DNA from 3 places in the Streptomyces sp. NPDC089799 genome. Region 1 is predicted to be linked to each of the others. Evidence: riboswitches for the same ligand, from Rfam matches in the RefSeq annotation. Region 1 holds a riboswitch; each other region holds the start of a gene.

Region 1 (7,013 bases):
GACGCCTGCGTCGTCGACGACGATGCAGATGCCCTTGGGCACCGTACGGATGTTGATCTCGACGACGGTGCTGGGGCTGGAGTAGCTCGTGGCGTTGTCCAGCAGCTCGGCCAGGGCCAGCGCCAGGGGTTCGACGGCCCGGCTGGTGATGCCGAAGTCGACCTGGGAGAGGATCTCCACCCGCCGGTAGTGGCGGATCCGGCCCTGCGCGCTGCGGACCACGTCGTAGACGGACGCGACGTCGCGCTGCCGGCCCAGCCAGCCGTCGCACAGCACGGCGATGGACTGGGCGCGCCGCCCGAACTGGGAGTTGGTGTGGTCGATCTCCAGGAGGTCCTGGAGGATTACCGACTCGCCGTACTTGTCCTGGAGTTTGGAGATGACCGACTGCTGCTCGGCGGCCAGGCCCTGGAGTGTCCGCATGGCGGACTTCAGCACCGATTTCGTTGCGTCCTGGGCCTGTTCCTTCTCGGATTCGACGGACGCGGCGAAGCCGTTTTCCAACACGGCGTAATGCGTTTTGATTTCGTCGATTTCGGCGCGCAGCGACCGCGCGCCCCTGCGCTGGCGGACGATCACGGTACCCGCGCCGAGAACTGCGGCCACGAGGGCCCAGAGCACCGGGTTCTGCATGTACTGCGTCATAAGACTCTCTTCAGACGACCGAATCCACCGCACCGCAAGTGCGATGATCGTATCACTAAGCGTGATAGTCGAACGACCGTCAACATCCCGCCGGGCAACGGAGATTGACTGGATTTCGCTGTTTGATGGAGAGTCAGAAAAGCACCTGAAAGCCTCTCATATCAGGGTTCGCATACGACATGACGAGGTGTCCGATTGAGGCCGTCTACGGCTTTGGTCAGCCGTCAGGCCGATACGTGCGCGCCGGTGCCGGTCCGTGCCGTTCGCCGGGACGGACACCGGATGTGCCTCGCGCCGTCCCCGGGCCCGGCCGTCCGGCGACCCGGGTCCACGGCCGGGGCGGGGGGTGCGCCGGGGAAAGGCGGCAGGCCCACCGGCCGGGGGCGGCCGCAGCCCGGCGCGGAGCGGTGGCGGTCCCCTGCGGTGCGGGGCATCGCCCCGGGCACCGGATGGGCGTCGGCCTTGCGCTCAAAGCACCGCCGGTCACCTCGGGCGTTCATCTCCGGGACACCGGCTCGCCACGGTCCGCGAGGCGGCCGAAGGCCCCGTGGCGGAGTTCCCGGGCCGCGGCGGGGGCGAGGCCTCCGCAGCCACGGTTGGCGGAGTCACGACGTACCGCACCGCCCCGCCACGGGCGGGACCGGCTGTCGTACCGGGACGGCGGAAGCCGGGCCGGCCCCCCGCCGGATCGGTGGTCACCGGCCCCGCGGGGGCCGCGCGCCGAGCGCCCGGGCGCGGGCCCCCGGGCGAGCGGCCGCCGGCTCCGCCTGCGCGGCCCGTGTCAGCGCTCTCCCGCGAGGTCCAGGTCGCCGGCTCGGGGCCCGCTCGGCGCGGCGCCTTCGGCGTCCTGCCCGGTCGCGGTCCGCCAGGGGCGGGCGATCTGCCGGGACACCGGGCGCCACCAGCGGTCCGTCGGGAGCTCGCCGGCCGGCTCGAAGGGCCGGCCGGGCTGCGGGAGCGCGACCCGCTGACCGGCCGCCTCGGCCGCGTCCGCGGTCCACTCGCCCGGTTCCGCCCAGGGGTGGAAGGCCAGGTTGAAGGTGCCCCAGTGGATCGGCAGCAGGACCCCGTGCGGGGTGCCGCCCTGGAGGTCGAGGTGGGCCCGGACGCCTTCCTCCGGGGTCATGTGGATGTCCGGCCAGTACTCGCTGTACGCGCCGATCTGGATCATGGTGGCGTCGAACGGGCCGTGTTCGGCCCCGATGTCCTCGAAGCCGGGGAAGTAGCCGGTGTCCCCGCTGTGGTAGATGCGGTGCTCGTCGCCCGCGACCACCCAGGAGGCCCACAGGGTGTGCTGCTGGTTGCGCAGGCCGCGGCCGCAGAAGTGGCGGGCCGGGGTCGCGGTGAGCGCCAGCCCGGCGATCTTGGTGGTCTCGTTCCAGTCGAGCTCGCGGATCCGGTCGGCGGACACGCCCCAGTGCTCCAGGTGGGCGCCGACCCCGAGCGGGGCGGCGAAGACCGTGTCCGTGCCGGCCAGAGCCTTGATCGTCGGCAGGTCCAGGTGGTCGTAGTGGTCGTGGGAGATCACCACGGCGTCCACCGGGCCCAGCGCGGCCAGCGGGACCGGCACCGGATGCAGTCGTTTCGGCCCGGCGAAGGGGAAGGGCGAGCACCGCTCCCCCCAGACCGGGTCGAACAGCACCCGCCGGCCGTCGATCTCGGCGAGCACGCCGGAGTGCCCCATCCAGGTCAGCCGCAGGCCGGTGGCCGGCGGCTTCGCCAGGTCGGCCAGGGTGGTCGGGTGGACCGGGATGCTCTCACGGGGAGCCCGCCGGATCCGGCTCTCCCTCTGGAAATAGACCCTGGCGAATTCCAGCATGGAGCCGGAGGGCCGGGTCCGGGCCCCGACCGGGTTCTGAAAGACGCCGTCGGCGAAGTTCGGGGAGCGGCGGATCCGCTCCAGCCGTGCGCCGGACGGATCCGCGCCGAAGGCTTCGGGCCGCATGTCACGAAGCCGCGGACGCGGGGGACGGGAGCCGGTCAAGGCGCCTCCTGGGACGGTGGGCAGGTGGGGCGGTCGGGCCGTACGTTCCTTCCGTACGTCCCCGACGTTCAACGTACGCACTGCGCGTTCGACGTACGTACTCTGCCCTTCCCAACGCACACCCACCCCGGAGGATTCCGCCGGCGGCCCCCGTGCCCCAGGTCACAGGGGCAGCAGGTCGGGCCGCTTGGGTTCCACGTGGTCCCCGGAGGATTCGCCGCGCAGCCGGCGCCCGATCCAGGGCACCAGGTGCTCGCGCGCCCAGTGGATGTTGTCGCGGGTGACCTCCGCCGAGCCGCGCGGCGCCGTGGGCGGCCACGGCTGGTCGGGGTCGGCCGGGACCTCCAGGCCGAGCACCTGGGCGGCGCGCAGGGCGACCCGGGTGTGGCCCTCGGGGGAAAGGTGCAGCCGGTCCTCGTCCCAGGCGCGGCGGTCCTGGACGGACTTCAGCGACCAGAGGTCGAGCACCGGGCAGCCGTAGCGGTCCGCGATGGAGCGGACGTGCGCGGTGTACGTCGCCACCTTGCCGCGCAGGTGCCGGAGCACGGGCATCTCGCGGGTGTCGAAACCGGTGGTGATCATGACCAGGCCGACGGAGGAGGTGAGGTCGGCCACGGCCGCCTCGAACCGCTCGGCCACGTCGTCCGGGTCGCTGCCCGGCCGGATGATGTCGTTGCCGCCGGCACAGAAGCTGACCAGGTCGGGCGCGAGCTCCTTGGCCCGCGGCACCTGCTCCGCCACGATCTGGTCCAGCAGCCGCCCCCGTACGGCGAGGTTGGCGTAGCGGAAGTCGTGCTCGTCGCGTCGGTCGGCCAGGAGTACGGCGAGCCGGTCGGCCCAGCCGACGAAGGTGTCCCCCGGTCCGGGGTCCCCCACACCCTCCGTGAAGCTGTCCCCGAGCGCCGCGTACGAGCCAATGGTCTGAAATGTCGAGTTCGTCGAATCGTCGCCTGCCACGCCGACTTATTTTTCCCCGACACCTGTGACCTACGCGACCGTAGCCAGGGGTTGACGGGCCGTGATCTTTGCCACCCGAACCGGTGGAATACGTTCCGGCGCGTGACCGGGGCCGGGAATCCCCCTCGGAATCCCGGCCCGGGTCATCGGCGACTTCCGGCCGTCGGCGGCTTCCGTCAGACGGAGACGCCCTTGGAGCGGAGGTAGGCCAGCGGGTCGATGTCCGAGCCGTAGTTCGGCGTGGTGCGGATCTCGAAGTGCAGGTGCGGGCCGGTGGAGTTGCCGGTGGACCCGACCTTGCCGACCTCCTGGCCCGCGGTGACGGTCTGGCCGGCCGAGACGGACAGCTGGGACATGTGGCCGTACTGCGAGTAGTGCCCGTCGGCGTGCCGGATGATGACCTCGTTGCCGTACGAGCCGGCCCAGCCGGCCGAGACCACGGTGCCCGGGCCGACCGCCTTGACGCTGGTGCCGAAGGTCGCGCCGAAGTCGACACCGGTGTGGGTACCGCTGGCCCACATGCTGCCGCTCGCCTTGTAGGGGGTGTTGATGCCGGCGATGACCGGGGCCACGAAGCCGGCGGCGCTCGCCGGGGCGGCGGCCTGCGGAGCGGGAGCGGCCTGCAGGGCCGGCCCGGACGCCTCCTGTGCGGACGCCGCCTGCGGGGCTTCCGCCTGCGGGACCGGGGCGGCCTCCTCGGAAAGGTCCTGCTCGGGGGCGGCCTCCTCTGCAGGGGCTTCCGCCGGGGCCTCCGCCGGGGCCTCGGCCTGCCCGGCGCCGGCGTCGCCCAGGGCGAGCCGCAGGCCGGGGTGGATCAGCGACGGGTTGGAGCCGACGGCCTCGCGGTTGTCTGCGTAGAGCCGGTGCCATCCGCCCGGGATGTCCCGGTCCTGGGCGATCTGCGACAGGCAGTCGCCGGGCTCGACGGTGTAGACGGAGGGCGCCTGCCGGAGCGAGGCCGGCACCGCCGCGACGGCCGCGGCCGGGGCCTGCGCGGGGAGTTCCGCGGTGGTCCGTGCGGCGGGGAGCTCGACCGCGTTCGCGGCCGCGGCACCCAGCAGCGGGAGCGCGAGGGCCGCACCGCCCGTGCCGGCGGCGACGAAACCGCGCGATATCCGACGGGACTTGGGACGGCGGTGCTTACCCTTTCCGGGCATGGCGCATTCCTCTCCGTTGCCTGCGAGGTGAGCTGTCGGGTTCGGACTGGAGATGTCCGGCCGTGGATCACGGCTTAACCCCGAGCCGTCCGGGATCGAAGATCCGGGAACGGCGGCAAACCTGGTTCCCCCGCTCCTGCCTTACGCGTGAATGGTCGGGTGCGGATTACCGGGCGGCGGCAGGATTAGGCGGTCCACCCGGATCGGGGCCGACCGTAATGCAGTTCGGGCACACGGAACAAGCCAAGGAATTCCCTCAATGAATCACCGCGGTAATTGATCAGCGGAATTCCGGTCACCCTGCGTCCGTTCGGGAGTCACAACACCCTTGCGGAGTGGGGAATTGGAGTTCCGCGGGCAGGCACTCAACGTCACCGTATGATCCTGCTCACGAGGCACCACCTACGCGGAGGAGTTCGTGTGACCCAGCAGATACCCGACACTTCGTCCACTGAGCCCGAACTGTCCGGAGTGCGTAACTTCCGTGACGTGGGCGGCCTGTCGACCTCCGACGGACGGAAGGTCAGATCGGGAGTTCTGTTCCGAAGCGGACATCTTGCGCATGCCACCGAAACCGATACAGAGTTTCTCGGCTCGCTCGAACTCCACACGATCTTCGACTTCCGCAACGCAGCGGACCGCGCGCTGGAGGGCCCCGACGTCGAACTGCCGGGTGTCCGCAACGTCAACATTCCCCTTTCCGACCCGGCGGACGGCAAGGAGTTCTGGAAGATGGTCCGCGACGGCGACCTCGCCCAGCTCCGCGCCCTGCTGGGCGAGGGCCGGGCCGCCGAACGCATGGCCCGCTCGTACCGGCAGTCGGTCCTGGCCAGGACCGCCGAGCACAGCCGGGTGGTGCACGCCCTGGCCTCGGACAGCGTGTCGGCGCTGCTGCACTGCGCGGCCGGGAAGGACCGGGCGGGGGTGTCCATCGCCGTGATCCTGCTCGCGCTGGGCGTCGGGCGCGAGGCGATCCTGGCGGACTACCTGGAGTCCAACGCCCCGCACCGCCGCTACCGGATCCGGCGCAGCGGCGACACCCCGGAGACCCGCCCGCCCGAGGTGACGGAGCTCCTCGCCCCGCTGTTCGACGCCCGCGCCGAGTACCTCACGGCCGCCTTCGACACCATCGACGGGACCTGGGGCGGCGTGGACGGCTACCTCGCCGAGGGCCTCGGGCTGACGCCCTCGACCCTCGACACCCTGCGGACCCGGCTGCTCGTCTGACGCACCCGCCCGGCAGCACCGAACGGTACCGCCGTCCGGCGCCGCAGCCCGGCAGCACCGTCCGGCACGCCGGAGCAGGCCGCCGTCACCGGTTGGCGACGGCCTGCTTCACCAGCGTCCGGCCGAACTCCCACATCAGCCCGCCGCCCCCGTGCGCCTCGTCCATGACGTCGCGGAACGCCGTGACGAACCGGTCCACGTCCCGCTCGTCCACGATCAGCGGCGGAATGAGCTTGATGACCTCCAGGTGGTCCCCGGAGACCTGGGTGAGGATCCGGTGCTTCCGCAGCAGCGGAACCACCACCATCTGGGCGAACAGCCCCTTCCGGGCGGCCTGCAGCATCGTCCACCGGCTGCGCAGCCCGAGCGAGGACGGACGCCCGAACTCGATGCCGATCATCAGGCCGCGCCCGCGGACCTCGTGCAGCAGCTCGTACTCGTCCACCATCGCGGCGAGCCGGCCGCGCAGCAGGTCGCCCGTCCTGCGGGCGTGCTCCACGATCCCCTCGTCCTCCATGACCGAGAGCACCGCGAGGCCCGCCGCCATCGCCTGCGCGTTGGACCCGAAGCTGGCCGAGTGGACGAGTACCCGGTCCATGGACGAGTAGACCTTCCGGAAGATCCACTCCCGGCCGAGGGTGGCGCCGACCGGCACGTAGCCACCCGAGAGCGCCTTGGCCACGCACACCAGATCCGGCTCCACGCCCTTTTCGTTCTGGTACGCGTAGAAATCGCCGGTACGTCCGAGCCCGGTCTGCACCTCGTCCGCGATGAGCAGGGCCTTGTGCCGGTGCAGCAGTTCCTGGGCCGCGAGCAGGAAGCCGGGCGGTGCCGCGTGCACCCCCTTGCCCTGGACCGGCTCCACCACGAAGGCCGCCACGTCGCCCTTGCGCAGCTCGCGCTCCAGCGCGGCCAGGTCCCCCAGGGTGATCCTCGTGTCGGGCAGCAGCGGGGCGAAACCGTCCCGGAAGCCGCTCTCCCCGTTGACCGAGAGCGAGCCGGCGGTCAGCCCGTGGAAGGCGTGGTCGCAGTAGAGCACCCTG
Region 2 (7,013 bases), on a different contig from region 1:
CGGCGAGCAGGCTGGCGCCGACGGCGGCGTAGTGTTCCGGGCGGATCAGGAACTTCCGGTGGTCCCGGCCGAGTTCCCTCAGATAGGGGATGACGGTGTCCTCGTCCAGGTGGGCGATGACGTGGGTCAGTGAGGCGAACAGCCGGTCCCGCTGGCGCTCCATGTCCTCGGCGGAGGGCGGGAACAGCTCGCGGATCGCGGGGTTGTGCCAGAAGAGGTGCGAGTAGAAGAACTTGACCGCGTGTTCGGCCCGTCTCTCCACCACCGCGAAGCTTTCTCTCAAGATCCTCACATCCACAGAACCGAAAGTAGGAACAGCGGGCGCGGCAAGGTCAAGCTCCGTCCGATCTGCGGACAGCCGCGACGAACCCCTCATAACGGATGGGGTGCCGGACGCGGGATACGGTCGGACCGTGCACGATGACCCGCCCACGCTGTTCGACTGGCAGTTCGCGACCGACCCCTACCCCTCCTACGCCTGGCTGCGGGAGCACTCCCCGGTGCACCGCACCACGCTGCCCAGCGGGGTCGAGGCATGGCTGGTGACCCGGTACGCCGACGCCCGCCAGGCCCTGGCCGACCAGCGGCTCAGCAAGAACCCGGTGCACCACGCGGAACCGGCGCACGCCAAGGGCAAGACCGGGATCCCGGGGGAGCGCAAGGCGGAGCTGATGACCCACCTGCTCAACATCGACCCGCCGGACCACACCCGGCTGCGCCGGCTGGTGTCGAAGGCGTTCACCCCGCGCCGGGTCGCCGAGTTCACCCCCCGGGTGCAGGAGCTCACCGACCACCTCATCGACAGGATCCTCGAAAAGCCGGCGGTCGCGGGGCGGGGGGAGGCGGACCTCATCCACGAGTTCGCCTTCCCGCTCCCCATCTACGCCATCTGCGAGATGCTCGGCGTACCGCGCGAGGACCAGGACGACTTCCGCGACTGGGCCGGAATGATGATCCGCCACGGCGGCGGTCCCCGGGGCGGGGTCGCCCGGTCCGTGAAGAAGATGCGGAACTACCTGGTCGAACTCATCCATCGCAAAAGGGATGATCCGGGCGATGATCTGATCTCGGGTCTGATCCGGGCGAGCGACCACGGCGAGCACCTGACCGAGAACGAAGCCGCCGCCATGGCCTTCATTCTCCTCTTCGCCGGCTTCGAGACCACGGTCAACCTCATCGGCAACGGGGTCCACTCCCTCTTCATGAACCCGGACCAGCGGACCCGCCTCCAGGCATCCCTCGCCGCGGGTGAGACGGACCTGCTGGCCACCGGGGTCGAGGAGCTCCTCCGCTACGACGGCCCGGTCGAGCTGGCCACCTGGCGGTTCGCCACCCGCCCGCTGGTGCTCGGCGGCCAGGACATCGCCGCCGGCGATCCCGTCCTGGTGGTGCTCGCCGCCGCCGACCGGGACCCCGACCGGTTCGCCGACCCGGACACCCTGGACCTCTCCCGGGCCGACAATCAGCACCTCGGATACGGGCACGGGATCCACTACTGCCTGGGCGCGCCGCTGGCCCGGCTGGAGGGGCAGACGGCGCTGGCGAGTTTGCTGACGCGGATTCCGGATCTGGAGCTCGCGGTGGACCCTGCCGAGCTGCGCTGGCGCGGCGGGCTGATCATGCGTGGCCTGCGCACCCTTCCGGTTCGCTTCACTCCCCGTAATTAACTGACCCGAGGTCAACCCGTTTCCTGACATGCCATCAGCAATGTGACCTTCGCGTGATCTGCGCTGCATCGACTTGTGACAGACGTTCGGGGAGCGCTAGGTTCCACGTCACCTCCCCGCCGTCACGCGAAAGGTCCACCCTCATGCGTTCCGGGAACGGCCGTCACCGTAGGCCCCGCCAGGCTCCCGCCTTCGTCGTAGCCGCCGGAGTCACCGGCTCCGCGCTCGCGCTGCCGCTGCTCGCCGCCACCAGTGCCTCCGCCGCCGACACAGGCACCTGGGACCGGGTGGCCGACTGCGAGAGCGGCGGCAGCTGGAGCGCGAACCCCGGCGGAGGCGCGTACGGCGGACTCCAGTTCACCCAGGACCAGTGGGAGCGCGCCGGCGGTCTCGACTACGCCCAGCGCGCCGACCTGGCCAGCCGCTCCCAGCAGATATCCATCGCGGAGCGGGTGCTGGCCGCCGAGGGGCCGCAGGCATTCGGGGCCTGCGCCGAGCAGGCCGGGCTGGACCGGAACGCGCCGGCCGCCCAGGTGGACCCGGGTCAGACCCGGGCCGAGCGGCAGGCCGAGGCCAAGGCGCAGGCGGAGCAGAACCGCTACGAGGCGAGCGGGCAGGACGAGCCCGCCGTGACCCCGGGAGGGGTGTTCATGCCCGGCGTTCCGGCCATGCCGGCGCCGATGCCCCCGACCGTGGAGCCCACCGCCCCGGCGGCCACGCTGCCGCCCGGTCAGCAGCCGGACCCGACCGCTCCGACCACGCCGCCGTTCACGGGCAACCCGACGGCACCGCCGATCACGCCCACCGCGCCGACGACTCCGGTCACTCCCGGCACTCCTGACGGTTCGGTCACTCCCGGCAATCCGAACACTCCGGGCACTCCGGGTACTCCCGGCAATCCGAACACTCCGGCCGTCCCGACCACCCCCGGTACGCCGACCACCCCGGCGGACCCGTCGGGCCCCGCGACCCCGGGCGCCACTCCCGGCGCCACGCCCGGCGCCCAGGGCACCGTGAACGCCTCCAACGCCTCCAACGCCTCCACCACGACCGCGGACCCGTCGGCGACCCCGTCCGCCGATCCGTCAGCCGCCGCCGCGCAGAACGGCGGAACCGCGCAGACCGACCCCGAGGCGGGCACCGGACGCCACCGGGGGACCCCCGCGGTCGAGACTCCCGCCCCCTCGGGCACGTCCGCCCCGCAGTCCGGCGGCAGCTACACGGTCAAGGCCGGCGACAGCCTGACGAGCATCGCGGACGCCAAGGGCGTGAAGGGCGGCGCAAAGGCGCTCTACCAGGCCAACGAGCAGGTCATCGGCACCGACGCGGACCTCATCAAGCCGGGTCAGAAACTGGATGTAACCGCAAAATAGGGCCAGTTCGGGCGACCGGAAAGGGATCAATGTCCGTTTCGTTCGAATGAGACATGCGTCTCTTCCCGTCAACTGGCGTGTCCTACCTGTGACCTTCCGCGAAGTGGCCCCTCACCTGCGCAAACACCCCTCCGGGGGGCGCAAGTAGGGGCCGTTTCCGGCTCGGAACCCCGATTGAACATCCGGGCGGGACCTGTCTACCTTCTGAATCGCTCGCCACCGCGGGCCCCTTCGACCGCATCGCCGAGTCCTGCCGGCGGGCGGAGGGAACAGTCGTCGCGCAAGCGCCGAAGGCAGGAGCGGGGGAACCACAGGTTTTCCGCCGGGACGCGACCGTTCTGACCGATGGTCACCGACCGGCTAGGGGTAAAGCCACGCGCTAGGACGCGAGGCCGGGCAACTCATCCGCCCGAACCCGACAGCTCACCTCGCAGGCGTCGGTGAGGAGAAGTTCCATGCTGCTTTCCGGCAAGGGCAAGCACCGTCGCGCCTCGAAGGCCACCCGCATCGTCACGCTCGCCGGTGTCACCGGTGCCGCGATCGCCGCCCCGCTGATGGCCGCGGGCACCGCGAACGCCGCCACCGGCTCCCAGTGGGACGCCGTCGCCAAGTGCGAGTCCGGCGGCAACTGGTCGATCAACACCGGCAACGGCTACTACGGCGGCCTGCAGTTCTCCGCCTCCACCTGGGCGGCGTTCGGCGGCAAGAGCTACGCCTCGCAGGCCAACCAGGCCAGCAAGTCGCAGCAGATAGCCGTGGCCGAGAAGGTCCTCAAGAGCCAGGGCAAGGGCGCCTGGCCGCACTGCGGCAAGGGCCTGACCAACTCCGCCTACAACGGCGGCGGTTCCTCCGGCGGCGGCTCGAACGGCTCCTCCACCAAGGCCAAGCCGGAGACCCGCAAGGCGCAGCCGAAGAAGGAGACGAAGCGCACCGAGACCGTCACCCGGTCCGAGCGCTCGACGACCCCGGCCCCGACCCGTCCCGCCGCCAAGCCGGCCACGCCGGCCACCCCGGCCCCGGCCGCGCCGAAGACCGGCAACGGCTCCTACGAGGTCCAGACCGGCGACACCCTCGGCGCGATCGCCGACACCCAGCACGTGCAGGGTGGCTGGGAGAAGCTGTACGACCTCAACAAGGACATCGTCTCGGACGCCGACCTGATCTTCCCGGGTCAGAAGCTGAAGCTTTCCTGACGTCTGCTCGAATCCTTCCCGCCGCCTTCCCGGCGGCAGGACACCCGCCCGGCGCGTCCCCGACGCGCCGGGCGGTCGTGTGAGTGCGGACCTCCCCGGGGCCGCTCCGGACCGCCCCGGAGCCGCCCCGATCCCGCCCCGGACCCGCCCCGGACCCGCCCCGGATCCAACCGCGGAAGACCCCCGTCGGGGCCGTATGTCCGGGTAGGCAGGTATTCGGGCCCTTTTTCGTCCCAGGACCCGGGCGGTCGACCGGCCGAACCCCGGCTCCGGTTAGGCTCTAGTCCGGCAGGGGTCGTGCCACGGCCCCCGATGCCGCCGCACACCTAGCGTCACATCCCAGAAGGAGATGCTCGTGCCGTCCATCGACGTCGTCGTAGCCCGGGAAATCCTGGACTCCCGAGGCAACCCCACGGTCGAGGTCGAGGTTGGCCTCGACGACGGCAGCACCGGCCGTGCTGCAGTCCCCTCGGGTGCCTCCACCGGTGCCTTCGAGGCCATTGAGCTCCGTGACGGGGACCCCAACCGCTACCAGGGCAAGGGCGTCGAGAAGGCCGTCCTCGCCGTCATCGAGCAGATCGGCCCGGAGCTGGTCGGCTACGACGCCACCGAGCAGCGGCTGATCGACCAGGCCATGTTCGACCTGGACGCCACCGACAACAAGGGCTCCCTGGGCGCCAACGCCATCCTCGGCGTCTCCCTGGCCGTGGCGCACGCCGCGTCCGAGGCCTCCGACCTGCCCCTGTTCCGCTACCTCGGCGGCCCGAACGCGCACCTGCTGCCCGTTCCGATGATGAACATCCTCAACGGCGGGTCGCACGCCGACTCCAACGTGGACATCCAGGAGTTCATGATCGCGCCGATCGGCGCGGAGTCCTTCTCCGAGGCCCTGCGCTGGGGCACCGAGGTCTACCACACCCTCAAGTCCGTGCTGAAGGGCAAGGGCCTGTCCACCGGCCTCGGCGACGAGGGCGGCTTCGCCCCGAACCTCGGCTCCAACCGCGAGGCCCTGGACCTCATCCTCGAGGCCATCAAGCAGGCCGGCTACGTCCCGGGCAAGGACATCGCGCTCGCGCTCGACGTCGCCGCGTCCGAGTTCTACAAGGACGGCAAGTACAACTTCGAGGGCCAGGCCCGCTCGGCCGCCGAGATGACCGAGTACTACGAGGAGCTCGTCTCCGCGTACCCGCTCGTCTCCATCGAGGACCCGCTGTTCGAGGACGACTGGGCCGGCTGGAAGGTCATCACCGAGAAGCTCGGCGCCAAGGTCCAGCTCGTCGGTGACGACCTGTTCGTCACCAACCCGGAGCGCCTGGCCCGCGGCATCGAGGAGGGCACCGCCAACGCCCTGCTCGTGAAGGTGAACCAGATCGGTTCGCTGACCGAGACCCTGGACGCCGTCGAGCTCGCCCAGCGCAGCGGCTTCAAGTGCATGATGTCCCACCGCTCCGGCGAGACCGAGGACGTCACCATCGCCGACCTCGCCGTCGCCACCAACTGCGGCCAGATCAAGACCGGCGCCCCGGCCCGCTCCGAGCGCGTCGCCAAGTACAACCAGCTGCTGCGCATCGAGGAGATCCTCGACGACGCCGCCGTGTACGCGGGCCGCAGCGCCTTCCCGCGCTTCAAGGGCTGAGCCTTCAAGGGCCGGGCCTTCAAGGGCTGTGCCTTCCGGGGCTGACAGTCGCATGGCCTCCGGGGGCTGACAGTCCCTGAGCCTCCCTACGTCCCCGCACTCGGTCCCGTACCGTGTGCGGGGACGTACTGCGTAATAAGGGGAGGCGCGACATGGCCGGGAACCGGGACCGGTTCTCCACCGCGACCAGGCTCAAGCAGCTCGGCGAGCGCACCGCAGCCCACGTCTACCGCTCGCAGTCGCGCCGTCAGGTCCGCCGCAGCCGGCTCACCGGCCGCGCCGCCCTGCTGGTCCTCGTCCTCTGTACGCTGGTCGTCGCCCTCGCGTACCCGATGCGCCAGTACGTCTCCCAGCGCTCGGAGATCTCCGAGCAGCAGCGGACCGCCGACGAGGCGCGCCAGCGCCTCGAGGAGCTCCGGGACGAGAAGGCCCGCTGGCAGGACCCGGCCTATGTGAAGCAGCAGGCGCGCAAGCACCTGCACTTCGTCCAGCCGGGGGAGATCGGGTACACGATGGCCGACCCGGACGCCGAGGACGAGGAGCGGCGCCGCACCGAGCACGGCGCGGCCGACCGCCCCTGGTACTCGAACGTCTGGGACGGCGTGGACAAGGCCGACCGCCCCGACGCCGGCTGAAGCACGACACCGACCGACCCGACCGACCGCGAACGAAGAGATTCCCTCAGGCATGCAGACGCCCCCGCCCCAGACCGACCGGACCGAGCCGACCGCCGCCGACATCGAGGCGTTCCAGCAGCAGCTCGGCCGACCGCCGCGCGGGCTCCGTGCCATCGCGCACCGCTGCCCGTGCGGTCAGCCGGACGTGGTGGAGACGGCCCCCCGTCTCCCCGACGGCACCCCCTTCCCCACGCTGTACTACCTGACCTGCCCGCGCGCCGCCTCCGCGATCGGCACGCTGGAGGCCAACGGCGTGATGAAGGAGATGCAGGCCCGGCTCGCCGAGGACCCGGAGCTGGCCGCGGCCTACCGGGCCGCGCACGAGGACTACATCGAGCGCCGGGACGCCATCGAGGTGCTCCAGGGCTTCCCGAGCGCCGGCGGCATGCCGGACCGGGTCAAGTGCCTGCACGTGCTGGTCGGCCACTCGCTGGCGGCCGGCCCGGGCGTGAACCCGTTCGGTGACG
Region 3 (7,013 bases), on a different contig from region 1:
CGGCATCCCGGTGACGATCGCCAAGGCGGACGGCACCCCGGTCAACGCCGGTTCCATGCTCGCGGTGCTGGGCCTGGGCGCCCAGGGCGGCGAGGAGATCGTGCTCGCCTCCGAGGCGGAGGGCGCGGAGGTCGCGCTGGACCGCCTGGCGAAGCTGGTCGCCGAGGGTCTCGAGGAGCTTCCCGAGACGGTCTGACCCTCCGGGTCCCCACACACCCCTGAGCCGCGGCTCCGCTTGGTCGGGAGCCGCGGCTCCGGCATGTGCGGTGTCGCCGCGGCCGACCGTGTGCGTGCCGGCGCCGAGCGGGGCTTCGGCCGGGCGGGAGCGAGCCTGCGGAGCGGCGTTCCGGTGCGCCCACCCTCCCCCAAGCTCTCGGCTCCGCTCGAGCAGGGGGACCCCCATCGCCCCGCGGAACGCCTGCCCACACCTCGGCGGGGCGCCGATATCGGCACCAGAATTCCCCCGGGCACTATTCCGCGAACGCGGGCGAACTGCGCGGGCAGGTGCCATGAGAACACCCGGAGCTCCGCGAATTACCGGCATCAGGAAAAGCCGCCGTGCGGGCCGCGGCAGCCGTCCCTTTGTATACCGGAATTGTTAAATACCGCCGCCCGTCGTGTTGACGGCACGTTGCGGAATCCTCACCGCGCCGCCCCGGCCCGGGCCGTCCGCCACCGCGGCCGGTACCCCTCCTCCGCCCGCTCCGCGTGCGCCGCCGTCAGGGCTCGGGCGCGCTCCGCGTCCCCCCGCGCCACCGCGTCCACGATCGCGCCGCGCTCCGCCCAGGACTCCACCGGCCGGGTCGGCGGCTGGACCGCGAACATCCAGGCGACCTTGTGCCTCAGCTGCGCCAGCAGCGAGATCAGGCCGGGGCTGGCGGACGCCTGGGCCAGCGTCTCGTGGAACCAGCCACCCAGTGCCCGCAGGTCATCGCCCTGCCCCTGCCTGGCCCGCTCCTGGCCCAGCCTGACCAGCCCCCGCAGCACCTTCAGATGGGCGTCCGTACGGCGCCGGGCCGCCCTGGCCGCGGCCAGCGGCTCCAGCAGCATCCGCAGCTCCAGCAGGTCCGCCGCCTCCTGTTCGGTCGGCTCGGCCACGCACGCGCCCGCGTGCCGCCGGGTGATCACGAACCCCTCGGACTCCAGGGTGCGCAGCGCCTCGCGGACCGGGACCCGGGAGACCCCGTACCGGCGGGCCAGCAGTTCCTCGGTGAGTCTGCCGCCCGGCTCGAATACACCGGTGACGATGTCGTCGCGAATTGCCGTACACACCGCATGCGCAGGAATACGCAAGACCGGACCTCCGCCTGATTGCGAGCCGCCGATTTCGAAACCGGTACCGATCGGATACCTATCCGAGAACTGTATGACAGGGCGCGGGAATTTCCGAGTACGGACGGGAAACCCAAGGGACCGGAGACCCCGCCCGGAGACGGAGGAAGGCCCCGGCTCGGTGAGCCGGGGCCTTCCTCGGGGTTCTCGCGTCCGGTCAGACGGTGACGCCGTGACCGCGCAGGTACGTGATCGGGTTGATGTCCGAGCCGTACTGGGCGCCGGTCCGGGCCTCGAAGTGCAGGTGCGGGCCGCTGGAGTTGCCGGTGTCGCCGGACAGGCCGATCTGCTGGCCCGGGGCGACCTGCTGGCCGACGCGGACGCTCAGCGACTTCATGTGGCCGTACTGGGTGTAGGTGCCGTCCGCGTGCTTGATCACCACGTTGTTGCCGTAGGCGCCGCCCCAGCCCGCCTCGACGACGGTGCCCATGCCCACGGCGCGGACCACGGTGCCCTCGGAGGCGTGGAAGTCGATGCCGGTGTGGCTGCCGGAGGACCACATGCCGCCGCCGGCCTTGTACTGGGTGGAGACGTAGGAGTCGGCAAGCGGCGAGACGAAGGTGTTCAGCCGCTTGCGCTCGGCCTCGCGCTCGGCGCGCTCCTTGGCCTCGCGCTCCGCCTTCACCCGGACCTCGGCCATGCGCTTGGCCTCGGCGGCCCGCTGCTTGGCCTCGGCCTCGGCCTGCGCCTTGAGGGCGGCGGCCTCGGCGGCGGACTGCTGGGCGTCGGCCTGGGCCTCGATCTCGAGGGCCGCGTCGTCACCGATGCTGATGTGGTTCAGGCCCGGGTCCGGCGCCGTGCTGTCGTTGTCGGCCGCGAAGGCCGGGGCGGCGAAGGAGCCGATGACGCCGGTGGTGGCGAGGGCGGCGATCCCGGCTATGCCGGCGGTCTTCTTCGTCAGGCGGCTGGAACCACGGTGCTTGCCGGCGCCACGAGTGCCCATGAAAAGGGTGATCCTTTCCTTCCCTCTCGCCTACCGGGTTAGCTGACGGGTTCGGAGCAGGAAGGTCTCCTACGGACGCCTCCGGGGGGAAGGCTGTCCGATTCACCCCAGGGACTGATGTGGGTCCCCGGCTCCCCAGGCTCGCGCCTGACGGGGACTCGGCGATCGCTGTCCGGTGCCGCGGGTGCGGCTGTTGCAGCTGACGGACAGCGAGACCGACGCTAGGCGGATCATCACTCGATCACCAAACGGACACGGGTTTTTGTTGCGTACGCCACACGACATACGGGCAACCCCACCCGTAAACCAGACATTCGAGACGCAAGGGGGCCCTGGCGGACAACCCGCCAGGACCCCTTGAGCGGAAACCCGGTTGACGGCGGCCGGACCCGTCCGGCGGTGCGCCTACGGGCCCAACCGGCCTTGCTCAACCGGCCGTTGCCGTGGTCAGTTGGCGACCACGGTCACCTCGCCGATGCCCAGCGCCCGGACCGGCTCCGCGATCTGCGACGCGTCGCCGACCAGCACCGTCACCAGACGGTCCACCGGGAAGGCGCTGACGACCGCCGACGTCGCCTCCACGGTGCCGGTTTCGGCCAGCCGCGCGTACAACTGCGCCTGGAAGTCGTCCGGGAGCTGTTGCTCGACCTGGTCGGCGAGGGTGCCCGCGACGGAGGCCGCGGTCTCGAACTTCAGCGGGGCCACGCCCACCAGGTTCTGCACCGCCACGTCCCGTTCGGCGTCGGTCAGGCCGCCCTCGGCGAGCGTCCGCAGCACCGTCCACAGGTCCTGCAGGGCCGGACCGGTGTTCGGGGTGTCCACGGAGCCGTTGATGGCCAGCATGGCCGCTCCGGTGCCCTCCTGGGTGGACCGCAGCACCTGCCCGAAGGCGCGCACCCCGTAGGTGTAGCCCTTCTCCTCGCGGAGCACCTTGTCCAGCCGGGAGGTCAGGGTGCCGCCCAGGCAGTACGTGCCGAGCACCTGGGCCGGCCACACGCGGTCGTGCCGGTCCGGCCCGATCCGGCCGAGGAGCAGCTGCGTCTGGACCGCGCCGGGCCGGTCCACGATGATCACGCGGCCGGTGTCGTCGGCGGTCACCGGGGGCACCGGGCGGGGCGTGGCGGTGCCGCCGGTCCAGCCGCCCAGGGTGTCCGCCAGCACCGCGTCCAGGTCGATGCCGGTGTAGTCGCCGACGACCACGGCGGTGGCGGTGGCGGGGCGTACGTGGGCCTCGTAGAAGGCGCGTACGGCGGCGGAGTCGATCCGGGCGACGGTCTCCTCGGTGCCCTGGCGGGGCCGGGACATGCGGAGGTCGGCCGGGAACAGCTCCTTGTAGAACTGCTTGGCCGCCCGGCGCTGCGGGTTGGCCAGCTCGTGCGGGATCTCGTCGAGGCGGTTGCGGACCAGGCGGTCCACCTCGCCGTCGGCGAAGGCGGGGGCGCGCAGCGCCTCGGCGAGCAGGCCCAGCGCCTTGGGCAGCCGGGAGGCCGGGACCTCCAGGGAGACCCGGACGCCGGGGTGGTCGGCGTGCGCGTCGAGGGTGGCGCCGCAGCGCTCCAGCGCGGCCGCGAACTCCTCGGCGGAGTGCTTGTCGGTGCCCTCGGACAGGGCCCGCGCCATGATCGCGGCCACGCCGTCCAGTCCCTGGGGCTCGGCGTCCAGCGGGGCGTCGAGGAAGATCTCGACGGCCACCACCTGCTGGCCGGGGCGGTGGCAGCGGAGCACGGTCAGGCCGTTGGGCAGGGTGCCGCGCTCGGGGGCGGGGAAGGCCCACGGCTTGGGCGCGCCGGCCTGCGGCTGCGGGTGGAAGGTCATCGTGACGGCTGCGGTGTCGCTCACTGCTCCGCCCCCTCGTTCTCGTCGTTCCCGGCATCGGCGGCGTCAGCGGCATCGGCGGCCTCGCCGGCTTCCGCGGTGAGCGGCTCGTAGGCCAGCACCGCCCGGTTGTCGGGGCGCAGCCGGGCGGCGGCCACGGCCTGCACCTCCTCGGCGGTGATGTCCAGGACCCGCTTGACGGCGGTCAGCGCCAGCTGGGGGTCGCCGAACAGCACCGCGAACCGGCAGAGTTCGTCGGCGCGCCCGGCCACCGTGCCGAGCCGGTCCAGCCATTCGCGCTCCAGCTGGGCCTGGGCGCGCTCCATCTCCTCGGCCGTGGGGCCCTCGGCGGCGAACCGGGCGAGCTCCTCGTCCACGGCGGCCTCGATGGCGGGGATCTCGACCCCACCGGAGAACTTGACGTCCAGCCAGCCCAGGGAGGGCGCGCCGGCCAGGCGCAGCATGCCGAACCCGGCCGCGACGGCCGTCTGGTCACGGCGCACCAGGCGGTTGTGGAGGCGGGAGGACTCTCCCCCGCCCAGGATGGTCAGGGCCACGTCGGCGGCATCGCACTCGCGGGTGCCGTCGTGGGGCAGCCGGTAGGCGGCCATCAGGGCCCGGGCGGGCACCTCCTCGACGAGCTCCTGGCGCAGCTGCTCGCCGATGGTCTCGGGGAGGGTGCCGTCGCGCGGCGGCTGCTTGCCGTCGTGCGCGGGGATGCTGCCGAAGTACTTCTCGATCCAGGCGAGGGTCTGCTCGGGGTCGATGTCGCCGACGACCGAGAGCACCGCGTTGTTCGGCGCGTAGTAGGTGCGGAAGAACGTGCGGGCGTCCTCCAGGGAGGCCGCGTCCAGGTCGGCCATCGAGCCGATCGGGGTGTGGTGGTACGGGTGGCCCTCGGGGTAGGCCATGGCCGTCAGCTTCTCGAAGGCGGTGCCGTACGGCACGTTGTCGTACCGCTGGCGGCGCTCGTTCTTCACCACGTCGCGCTGGTTCTCCATGGACTCGTCGTCCAGGGCGGCCAGCAGCGAGCCCATCCGGTCCGCCTCCAGCCACAGCGCGAGCTCCAGCTGGTGGGTGGGCATCGTCTCGAAGTAGTTGGTGCGCTCGAAGCTGGTGGTGCCGTTGAGCGAGCCGCCGGCGCCCTGGACGAGCTCGAAGTGGCCGTTGCCCTTCACGCTCGCCGAGCCCTGGAACATCAGGTGCTCGAAGAGGTGAGCCAGACCGGTACGCCCCTTGACTTCGTGCCGGGAGCCGACGTCGTACCACAGGCAGACCGCGGCCACCGGGGTCAGGTGGTCCTCGGAGAGCACCACGCGCAGGCCGTTGGCCAGCCGGTGCTCGGTCGCTGTCAGGCCGCCGGAGGCGGTCTGCTCGGTGGCCGTGTGACCCATGGGCATGTGGTCCCTTCGATGGCGATGCTGAGATTCCTGTCAGACCTGTCACTGTATGCAAGCGCACCGACATCCGGAGAAGTTCCCGGTGTCCGGCGACTCCGCCGGGCGGCCCCCGGAATGCCCCCGCAACGAGCCGCAGAGCAGCCCCCGAGGGCGACTCCGCCTGGGTCGGGGTCGGCGTTGTCGGTGCTGGGGGCCACAATGGTCCGCGTCAGACCCCCGTCCCGTCTTGGTAAGGAGCGCCGCAGCGATGGCCCGCCGCAGCACGAAGACCCCGCCGCCGGAGGATTTCGAGGAGAAGATCCTCGACATCGACGTCGTCGACGAAATGCAGGGCTCCTTCCTCGAGTACGCGTACTCGGTGATCTACTCGCGCGCCCTGCCGGACGCGCGGGACGGATTGAAGCCGGTGCACCGCCGGATCGTGTACCAGATGAACGAGATGGGCCTGCGCCGCGACCGGGGATACGTCAAGTGCGCCCGCGTCGTCGGCGAGGTCATGGGCAAGCTGCACCCGCACGGCGACGCGTCGATCTACGACGCCCTGGTGCGCATGGCGCAGCCCTTCTCCATGCGGGTGCCCCTGGTCGACGGCCACGGCAACTTCGGTTCGCTGGGCAATGACGACCCGCCGGCCGCGATGCGGTACACCGAGTGCCGGATGGCCGACGCGACCTCGCTGATGACGGAGTCCATCGACGAGGACACGGTCGATTTCACGCCGAACTACGACGGCCAGGAGCGGGAGCCGGTCGCCCTCCCGGCGGCGTACCCGAACCTGCTGGTGAACGGCGCCTCCGGCATCGCGGTCGGCATGGCCACCAACATGCCCCCGCACAACCTGGGCGAGGTCATCGCGGCCGCCCGGCACCTGATCCGGTACCCGCAGGCGGACCTGGAGGCGCTGATGCGCTTCGTCCCGGGTCCGGACCTGCCCACCGGCGGCCGCATCGTGGGCCTGAACGGGATCAAGGACGCCTACGAGACCGGCCGCGGCACCTTCAAGATCCGCGCCACGGTGTCCGTGGAGGACGTGACGGCCCGCCGCAAGGGCCTGGTGGTGACGGAGCTGCCGTTCACGGTCGGCCCGGAGAAGGTCGTCGCGAAGATCAAGGACCTGGTCGGCTCGAAGAAGCTGCAGGGCATCGCGGACGTCAAGGACCTCACCGACCGCGCGCACGGCCTGCGCCTGGTCATCGAGGTCAAGAACGGCTTCCACCCGGAGGCCGTGCTGGAGCAGCTCTACAAGCTGACGCCGATGGAGGAGTCCTTCGGCATCAACAACGTGGCGCTGGTCGACGGGCAGCCGCTGACCCTCGGTCTGAAAGAGCTGCTGGAGGTCTACCTCGACCACCGCTTCGACGTGGTGCGGCGGCGCAGCGAGTTCCGCCGCGGCAAGCGCCGCGACCGGCTGCACCTGGTCGAGGGCCTGCTGGTGGCGCTGCTCGACATCGACGAGGTCATCGCGCTGATCCGGGAGAGCGAGAACTCGGCGCAGGCCAAGGAGCGCCTGATGGCGCGCTTCT

What was found. Region 1 has a riboswitch for cyclic di-AMP ahead of AB0O36_RS02465 (LysM peptidoglycan-binding domain-containing M23 family metallopeptidase). Riboswitches for the same ligand answer to the same signal wherever they lie in the genome.
Region 2: it holds a riboswitch for cyclic di-AMP, as region 1 does, so the genes downstream of both, AB0O36_RS13970 (transglycosylase family protein) here and AB0O36_RS02465 (LysM peptidoglycan-binding domain-containing M23 family metallopeptidase) in region 1, are expected to answer to the same signal.
Region 3: it holds a riboswitch for cyclic di-AMP, as region 1 does, so the genes downstream of both, AB0O36_RS00490 (peptidoglycan DD-metalloendopeptidase family protein) here and AB0O36_RS02465 (LysM peptidoglycan-binding domain-containing M23 family metallopeptidase) in region 1, are expected to answer to the same signal.

Annotation. Positions count from the first base shown of each region.
Region 1 is NZ_JBFBGR010000002.1:169,272-176,284, reverse strand. It holds gene AB0O36_RS02480 (ATP-binding protein) at 1-645, opposite strand, end outside; gene AB0O36_RS02475 (MBL fold metallo-hydrolase) at 1,427-2,629, opposite strand; gene AB0O36_RS02470 (SGNH/GDSL hydrolase family protein) at 2,792-3,586, opposite strand; gene AB0O36_RS02465 (LysM peptidoglycan-binding domain-containing M23 family metallopeptidase) at 3,763-4,743, opposite strand; cyclic di-AMP (ydaO/yuaA leader) riboswitch at 4,748-4,911, opposite strand; gene AB0O36_RS02460 (tyrosine-protein phosphatase) at 5,164-5,970, shown strand; gene AB0O36_RS02455 (aspartate aminotransferase family protein) at 6,056-7,013, opposite strand, start outside.
Region 2 is NZ_JBFBGR010000010.1:200,312-207,324, forward strand. It holds gene AB0O36_RS13955 (globin domain-containing protein) at 1-292, opposite strand, end outside; gene AB0O36_RS13960 (cytochrome P450) at 414-1,667, shown strand; gene AB0O36_RS13965 (transglycosylase family protein) at 1,811-3,040, shown strand; cyclic di-AMP (ydaO/yuaA leader) riboswitch at 3,316-3,492, shown strand; gene AB0O36_RS13970 (transglycosylase family protein) at 3,496-4,233, shown strand; gene eno (phosphopyruvate hydratase) at 4,583-5,869, shown strand; gene AB0O36_RS13980 (septum formation initiator family protein) at 6,022-6,504, shown strand; gene AB0O36_RS13985 (DUF501 domain-containing protein) at 6,557-7,013, shown strand, end outside.
Region 3 is NZ_JBFBGR010000001.1:128,970-135,982, reverse strand. It holds gene AB0O36_RS00500 (HPr family phosphocarrier protein) at 1-196, shown strand, start outside; gene AB0O36_RS00495 (GntR family transcriptional regulator) at 643-1,293, opposite strand; gene AB0O36_RS00490 (peptidoglycan DD-metalloendopeptidase family protein) at 1,490-2,275, opposite strand; cyclic di-AMP (ydaO/yuaA leader) riboswitch at 2,288-2,449, opposite strand; gene AB0O36_RS00485 (pitrilysin family protein) at 2,723-4,090, opposite strand; gene AB0O36_RS00480 (pitrilysin family protein) at 4,111-5,484, opposite strand; gene AB0O36_RS00475 (DNA topoisomerase IV subunit A) at 5,738-7,013, shown strand, end outside.